One region of the Bacillus haynesii genome, then DNA from elsewhere that is predicted to be linked to it. Evidence: a T-box and tRNA genes for the amino acid it is inferred to sense, from the RefSeq annotation. Region 1 holds a T-box; the other holds one or more tRNA genes.
The links. The T-box of region 1 lies ahead of serS (serine--tRNA ligase). A T-box ahead of a tRNA ligase gene usually reads a tRNA of that ligase, here a tRNA-Ser.

Region 1 (3,475 bases):
CATTATGGACGTTGTCAATGCCGAACAAGCAAAAATCGCAGAAGAAGCAGGAGCCGTCGCAGTCATGGCGCTGGAGCGTGTTCCGGCTGATATCCGTGCGGCAGGCGGGGTTGCCCGCATGGCAGATCCGACAATTGTCGAAGAAGTCATGAACGCTGTTTCAATCCCGGTCATGGCGAAAGCACGCATCGGGCATATCGTTGAAGCGCGTGTTCTTGAAGCGCTTGGCGTTGACTATATTGATGAAAGTGAAGTTTTGACTCCTGCGGATGAAGAATTTCATTTAAATAAAAACGAATATACCGTTCCATTTGTATGCGGATGCCGCGACCTCGGAGAAGCGACGCGCCGGATCGCTGAAGGAGCTTCAATGCTTCGTACAAAAGGCGAACCTGGTACAGGCAATATTGTGGAAGCTGTCCGCCATATGAGAAAGGTGAATGCTCAAGTGCGCAAAGTAGTCGGCATGAGTGATGATGAGCTGATGACAGAAGCGAAAAACCTCGGCGCTCCTTATGAGCTGCTGAAGGAAATTAAAGCTGAAGGACGCCTTCCGGTTGTCAACTTTGCTGCCGGCGGTGTGGCAACACCTGCTGATGCTGCTTTAATGATGCAGCTTGGCGCTGACGGCGTATTCGTAGGGTCCGGTATTTTCAAATCTGATAACCCTGCAAAATTCGCGAAAGCAATTGTTGAAGCGACGACGCATTACACGGATTACAAGCTGATTGCCGAGCTTTCAAAAGAGCTTGGAACTGCGATGAAAGGGATTGAAATCTCAAATCTGCTGCCAGAACAGCGTATGCAAGAGCGCGGCTGGTAAACACGAAGGAGACGGATTGACATGCTGACAATTGGTGTACTTGGACTTCAGGGAGCAGTAAGAGAACATATTCGCTCAATTGAAGCATGCGGAGCAGCCGGAAAAGTCATCAAGTGGCCGGAAGAGTTAAAGGAAATCGACGGTTTGATTTTGCCCGGAGGCGAAAGCACGACGATGAGGCGCCTCATCGATACGTATCAGTTTATGAAGCCTCTTCAGGAATTTGCCGCATCCGGAAAGCCGGTATTTGGAACTTGTGCGGGGCTGATTATCCTGGCGAAGAACATAGCTGGAACTAACGATGCCCATCTTGGGGTTCTGGATGTAACGGTAGAGCGGAATTCCTTTGGAAGACAAGTGGACAGCTTTGAAGCAGACTTAACGGTTAAAGGACTGGACGCACCGTTTACAGGCGTATTTATCCGCGCCCCGCACATTTTGGAAGCGGGCGCAGATGTAGAAGTACTTTCGGAACACAACGGAAGAATCGTCGCTGCCAAACAAGGAAATCTTCTCGGCTGTTCTTTCCACCCTGAGCTGACGGATGATCACAGAATGACGAAATTATTTGTCGAGATGGTGGAAAAGCATAAACGGGAAGCCGTCGTATAAAACGGTTGAAAGCTGTTAAAACTTGTAGTACATTTATAAGACAATATAGATCGAAAAGCGTTGATAGGAAGCAGTAGGAAGCCTCTCTTTCCAAGAGAGCCGATGGTTGGTGCGAATCGGCGAAAGATGCTGTCCGAATCCATCCTTGAGCGAAATGCTGAACAGTCAAAGTAGGCATTTACGGGAGAACCGTTATCAAAATGAAGCGGAAAACAGGAGGAAGATGCCTGTTTTCAATCAGGGTGGCAACGCGAGAGCTCTCGTCCCTTATATTTAGGGGACAAGGGCTCTTTTTTTCGGTCAAATCAGTATAAAAGGAGCGAGGCAGATGCTTGATGTCAAACTGCTGCGGGCAAATTTGGAAGAAATCAAACAAAAGCTTGCCCACAGGGGAGAAGATTTATCAGATTTTGATCAATTTGAGGAATTGGATACAAAGAGAAGAGAATTGATCGTCAAAGTGGAAGAGCTGAAAGGAAAGCGCAATGAGGTATCTCAGCAGGTTGCCGCATTAAAGCGTGAGAAAAAAGATGCTGACCACCTCATTAAAGAAATGCGCGAAGTCGGTGAAGACATTAAAAAACTTGATGAAGAGCTGAGAACGGTCGAGTCTTCCCTTGATAAGATCATGCTGTCTATTCCGAACATCCCTCACGAGTCTGTTCCGGTCGGTGAGACTGAAGACGACAACGTGGAAGTTCGCAAATGGGGCGAACTCCCTGAATTTTCGTTTGAGCCGAAGCCTCATTGGGATATTGCCGATCAATTGGATATTCTCGATTTTGAGCGGGCCGGCAAGGTAACGGGAAGCCGTTTCGTTTTCTATAAAGGGCTCGGCGCCAGACTTGAACGTGCATTGTATAACTTTATGCTTGATCTCCACGTAGACGAGTACGGCTATACGGAAGTCATCCCGCCGTACATGGTGAACCGCGCAAGCATGACAGGCACCGGACAGCTGCCGAAATTTGAGGAAGATGCCTTTAAAATCAGAGAAGAAGATTATTTTTTAATTCCGACGGCAGAAGTGCCAATTACGAACCTGCATCGCGATGAAATTTTGTCAGCTGACGACCTGCCGGTCAATTATGCGGCGTTCAGTGCATGCTTCCGTTCAGAAGCAGGCTCAGCCGGCCGTGATACACGCGGTTTGATTCGCCAGCACCAATTTAACAAGGTTGAACTGGTGAAATTTGTGAAGCCTGAGGATTCATATGAAGAGCTTGAAAAGCTGACAAATCAAGCGGAGAAAGTTCTTCAGCTGCTTGATCTTCCTTATCGTGTGATGAGCATGTGTACAGGCGATCTAGGGTTTACTGCTGCGAAAAAATACGATATCGAAGTATGGATTCCAAGCCAAAACACATATCGTGAAATTTCATCTTGTAGTAACTTTGAAGCTTTCCAGGCCAGACGGGCGAATATCAGATTCAGAAGGGAAGCAAAAGGCAAGCCAGAGCATGTCCATACGCTAAACGGCTCCGGCTTGGCAGTCGGCAGAACGGTTGCCGCATTATTGGAAAATTACCAGCAGGAGGACGGAAGCGTCCTCATCCCTAAAGCGCTTCGTCCATACATGGGGAACAGAGACATTATTCAACCATAAAAAAAATGCGCGCCAATAGGCGCGCTTTTTTTATGCGTGTGACCAGACGGCCGCTACATTACGGGCGCAGCGCGTAAGGTTTGAACTTCCATCGGCAAGGGCATTCTCCAAGGAGCTGATCCCTGGCACGATCGAAAAGAGAGCGGAAATGCCGATATCATAAACAAGCTCACAGCCTTCACCGAGCGAGCCGGCGAATGCAATGACGGGAATATTCTCGCTGCGGGCGCGTTTTGCGACACCGGCCGGCGTTTTTCCGCTTACCGTTTGGCCGTCTATTTTTCCCTCGCCTGTAATCACAAGATCGGCTCCTTTAATACGTTCGGAAAAAGACAAAGTATCTAACACAATGTCAACTCCGCTTTTTAATTCCGCTTTTAAAAAGGCGCACAGGCCTGCTCCTAATCCTCCGGCCGCTCCGGCTCCAGGGATTG
Region 2 (3,475 bases), 1.1 Mb from region 1:
AGAGCATCTGCCTTACAAGCAGAGGGTCGGCGGTTCGATCCCGTCATCCTCCACCATTCATATTGGAATGGGCCGGTGTAGCTCAATTGGTAGAGCAACTGAATCGTAATCAGTAGGTTGGGGGTTCAAGTCCTCTTGCCGGCACCATGATTTTATGATATAATATAAAAGTTGCTGAAAAAAGACAGATAGCTTTCGAAAAGTCTTCAGATTTCATTACAGTATTGGAGCCATTAGCTCAGTTGGTAGAGCATCTGACTTTTAATCAGAGGGTCGAAGGTTCGAGTCCTTCATGGCTCACCATTTCATGCGGATGTGGCGGAATTGGCAGACGCGCTAGAATCAGGCTCTAGTGTCTTTTAAGACGTGGGGGTTCAAGTCCCTTCATCCGCATTGCCAATCTATTTTGCGGAAGTAGTTCAGTGGTAGAACACCACCTTGCCAAGGTGGGGGTCGCGGGTTCGAATCCCGTCTTCCGCTTAATCATCTAAGCGCCCGTAGCTCAATTGGATAGAGCGTTTGACTACGGATCAAAAGGTTAGGGGTTCGACTCCTCTCGGGCGCGCCATTATATAACGGGAAGTAGCTCAGCTTGGTAGAGCACATGGTTTGGGACCATGGGGTCGCAGGTTCGAATCCTGTCTTCCCGACCATTATTCGGGGCCTTAGCTCAGCTGGGAGAGCGCCTGCTTTGCACGCAGGAGGTCAGCGGTTCGATCCCGCTAGGCTCCACTTTGTTATCTTTAATATTCACCATGGCGGTGTAGCTCAGCTGGCTAGAGCGTACGGTTCATACCCGTGAGGTCGGGGGTTCGATTCCCTCCGCCGCTATTAATGGACCTTTAGCTCAGTTGGTTAGAGCAGACGGCTCATAACCGTCCGGTCGTAGGTTCGAGTCCTACAAGGTCCACCATTGTTACGGAGGAATACCCAAGTCTGGCTGAAGGGATCGGTCTTGAAAACCGACAGGGGTGTCAAAGCCCGCGGGGGTTCGAATCCCTCTTCCTCCGCCATATATCTTTTATTATTTTGATCATCGCGGGGTGGAGCAGTTCGGTAGCTCGTCGGGCTCATAACCCGAAGGTCGCAGGTTCAAATCCTGCCCCCGCAACCAATTTACTTATTAAATGAGGAGTGCCCGAAGGGGGCAGCCATAATGGTCCGGTAGTTCAGTTGGTTAGAATGCCTGCCTGTCACGCAGGAGGTCGCGGGTTCGAGTCCCGTCCGGACCGCCATTTAAATAAAGGCTCGGTAGCTCAGTTGGTAGAGCAACGGACTGAAAATCCGTGTGTCGGCGGTTCGATTCCGTCCCGAGCCACCATTTTACAATTCTATATATTGCGGCGGTTGTGGCGAAGTGGTTAACGCACCAGATTGTGGCTCTGGCATTCGTGGGTTCGATTCCCATCAACCGCCCCATGCGAAATGCGGGTGTAGTTTAGTGGTAAAACCTCAGCCTTCCAAGCTGATGTCGTGGGTTCGATTCCCATCACCCGCTCCATTTGCATATCATGGGCCTGTAGCTCAGCTGGTTAGAGCGCACGCCTGATAAGCGTGAGGTCGATGGTTCGAGTCCATTCAGGCCCACCATGATATTCCGCAGTAGCTCAGTGGTAGAGCTATCGGCTGTTAACCGATCGGTCGCAGGTTCGAATCCTGCCTGCGGAGCCATGGAGAAGTACTCAAGTGGCTGAAGAGGCGCCCCTGCTAAGGGTGTAGGTCGCGTAAGCGGCGCGAGGGTTCAAATCCCTCCTTCTCCGCCATTTTTTCAATAAGGCCCGTTGGTCAAGTGGTTAAGACACCGCCCTTTCACGGCGGTAACACGGGTTCGAATCCCGTACGGGTCATCATGTTAAACTCTGCATCATTACGATGCAGAGTTTTTTTGCATGCCATTTATGACTTCAGTCAATGTTCGAAAGGAAATTGTTGAACTTTGTCAATAAATAGAAGCGCTTTCATTAAAGGGATCAAGCCATATTATGCGAATAAAAGAGTAATCTTTAAATATAGTGGCAGAAAGGATGAAATCAATGGCTGGTGTGAGTGCCTCGGATATTAAAGCGCATCTCTTTCATGAAGGTCGGCTTTATGAAAGCTACAGATTTTTCGGCGCTCATCAGACGGAACAGGACGGCCGCCAAGGTTTCCGGTTCTGTGTTTGGGCCCCGCATGCGAAGGAAGTTCGAATCGCCGGAACGTTTAACGGCTGGTCCGGTGTCCTGCATCAAATGGAAAAGCGTCATCAGGAAGGCATATGGGAACTGTTTATCCCCGGTATCGGAGAAGGGGAGCTGTATAAATATGAGATTATTACAGCCGCAAATGAAACCAAATTGAAGGCCGATCCTTATGCTTTTTTTTCTGAAGTCAGGCCGAAAACCGCATCGATCACATATCAATTGGCCGGATACCCATGGGGCGACCGGAAGTGGCAAAAGAAAAAGAAACAAAAAGCCGTGTATGAAAAACCGATTTCCATCTACGAGCTTCATGTCGGATCGTGGAAAAAGAAAGCGGATGGGCGTTTCTTCACATACCGGGAACTGAGCGAAACGATCATTCCTTACGTCAAAGAACACGGATTCACACATATCGAGCTGATGCCGTTGACAGAGCACCCGTTTGACCGTTCATGGGGCTATCAGACAACGGGGTACTACAGTCCGACGAGCAGATATGGCGAACCGCATGACTTGATGTATTTCATTGACCAGTGCCATCAGCATGAGATCGGCGTCATCATGGATTGGGTTCCCGGCCATTTCTGCAAAGATGACCACGGGCTGTATTTGTTTGACGGTATGCCTCTGTATGAATATACGTACGAGCATGACAGGGAAAATTGGGAATGGGGGACCGCCAATTTTGACCTCGGAAAACGAGAAGTTCACAGTTTTTTAATCTCGAATGCGTTGTATTGGATCGAGATGTATCATATAGATGGATTTCGAGTCGATGCAGTTGCAAACCTCCTGTATTGGCCAAACCGTCCTCAGCCTGAAGCGAACGGCTTTGCGATCGAATTTATTCAAACTTTAAATGAACAGGTTTTTGCAAAAGATCCCCACTTTTTGATGATTGCAGAGGACTCCACAGACTGGCCGCTTGTGACGCATCCGACCTATGAAGGCGGTCTCGGGTTTAATTATAAGTGGAATATGGGTTGGATGAACGATGTATTAACCTATATGGAAGCTTCCCCGGAACAAAGAAAACACCTGCATCATCTTGTTTCATTCTCCTTAATGTATGCCTACTCAGAAAATTACATCCTGCCGTTCTCCCACGATGAAGTGGTGCACGGCAAAAAGTCTCTGCTTCATAAGATGCCCGGCGATTATTGGCAAAAATTCGCCCAGTACCGCCTGCTGATCAGTTATTTTACGCTGCACCCGGGAAAAAAACTTCTTTTTATGGGCGGTGAGTTTGCTCAATTTGATGAATGGAAAGACGAAGAAGAGCTCGATTGGTT

Region 2: it encodes a tRNA-Ser, which carries the amino acid that the T-box ahead of serS (serine--tRNA ligase) is inferred to sense. The anticodon was not compared.

What each region holds. Positions count from the first base shown of each region.
Region 1 covers NZ_CP059494.1:3,019,742-3,023,216, reverse strand. The annotation lists gene pdxS (pyridoxal 5'-phosphate synthase lyase subunit PdxS) at 1-823, shown strand, start outside; gene pdxT (pyridoxal 5'-phosphate synthase glutaminase subunit PdxT) at 845-1,435, shown strand; T-box leader at 1,487-1,706, shown strand; gene serS (serine--tRNA ligase) at 1,764-3,041, shown strand; gene H2R00_RS14995 (glycerate kinase) at 3,072-3,475, opposite strand, start outside.
Region 2 covers NZ_CP059494.1:4,083,233-4,086,707, forward strand. The annotation lists tRNA gene H2R00_RS20235 (tRNA-Val) at 1-56, shown strand, start outside; tRNA gene H2R00_RS20240 (tRNA-Thr) at 72-147, shown strand; tRNA gene H2R00_RS20245 (tRNA-Lys) at 228-303, shown strand; tRNA gene H2R00_RS20250 (tRNA-Leu) at 310-393, shown strand; tRNA gene H2R00_RS20255 (tRNA-Gly) at 409-480, shown strand; tRNA gene H2R00_RS20260 (tRNA-Arg) at 492-568, shown strand; tRNA gene H2R00_RS20265 (tRNA-Pro) at 577-653, shown strand; tRNA gene H2R00_RS20270 (tRNA-Ala) at 660-732, shown strand; tRNA gene H2R00_RS20275 (tRNA-Met) at 758-831, shown strand; tRNA gene H2R00_RS20280 (tRNA-Ile) at 837-913, shown strand; tRNA gene H2R00_RS20285 (tRNA-Ser) at 921-1,013, shown strand; tRNA gene H2R00_RS20290 (tRNA-Met) at 1,038-1,114, shown strand; tRNA gene H2R00_RS20295 (tRNA-Asp) at 1,159-1,235, shown strand; tRNA gene H2R00_RS20300 (tRNA-Phe) at 1,246-1,321, shown strand; tRNA gene H2R00_RS20305 (tRNA-His) at 1,344-1,419, shown strand; tRNA gene H2R00_RS20310 (tRNA-Gly) at 1,428-1,501, shown strand; tRNA gene H2R00_RS20315 (tRNA-Ile) at 1,514-1,590, shown strand; tRNA gene H2R00_RS20320 (tRNA-Asn) at 1,597-1,671, shown strand; tRNA gene H2R00_RS20325 (tRNA-Ser) at 1,673-1,763, shown strand; tRNA gene H2R00_RS20330 (tRNA-Glu) at 1,776-1,847, shown strand; gene glgB (1,4-alpha-glucan branching enzyme) at 2,034-3,475, shown strand, end outside.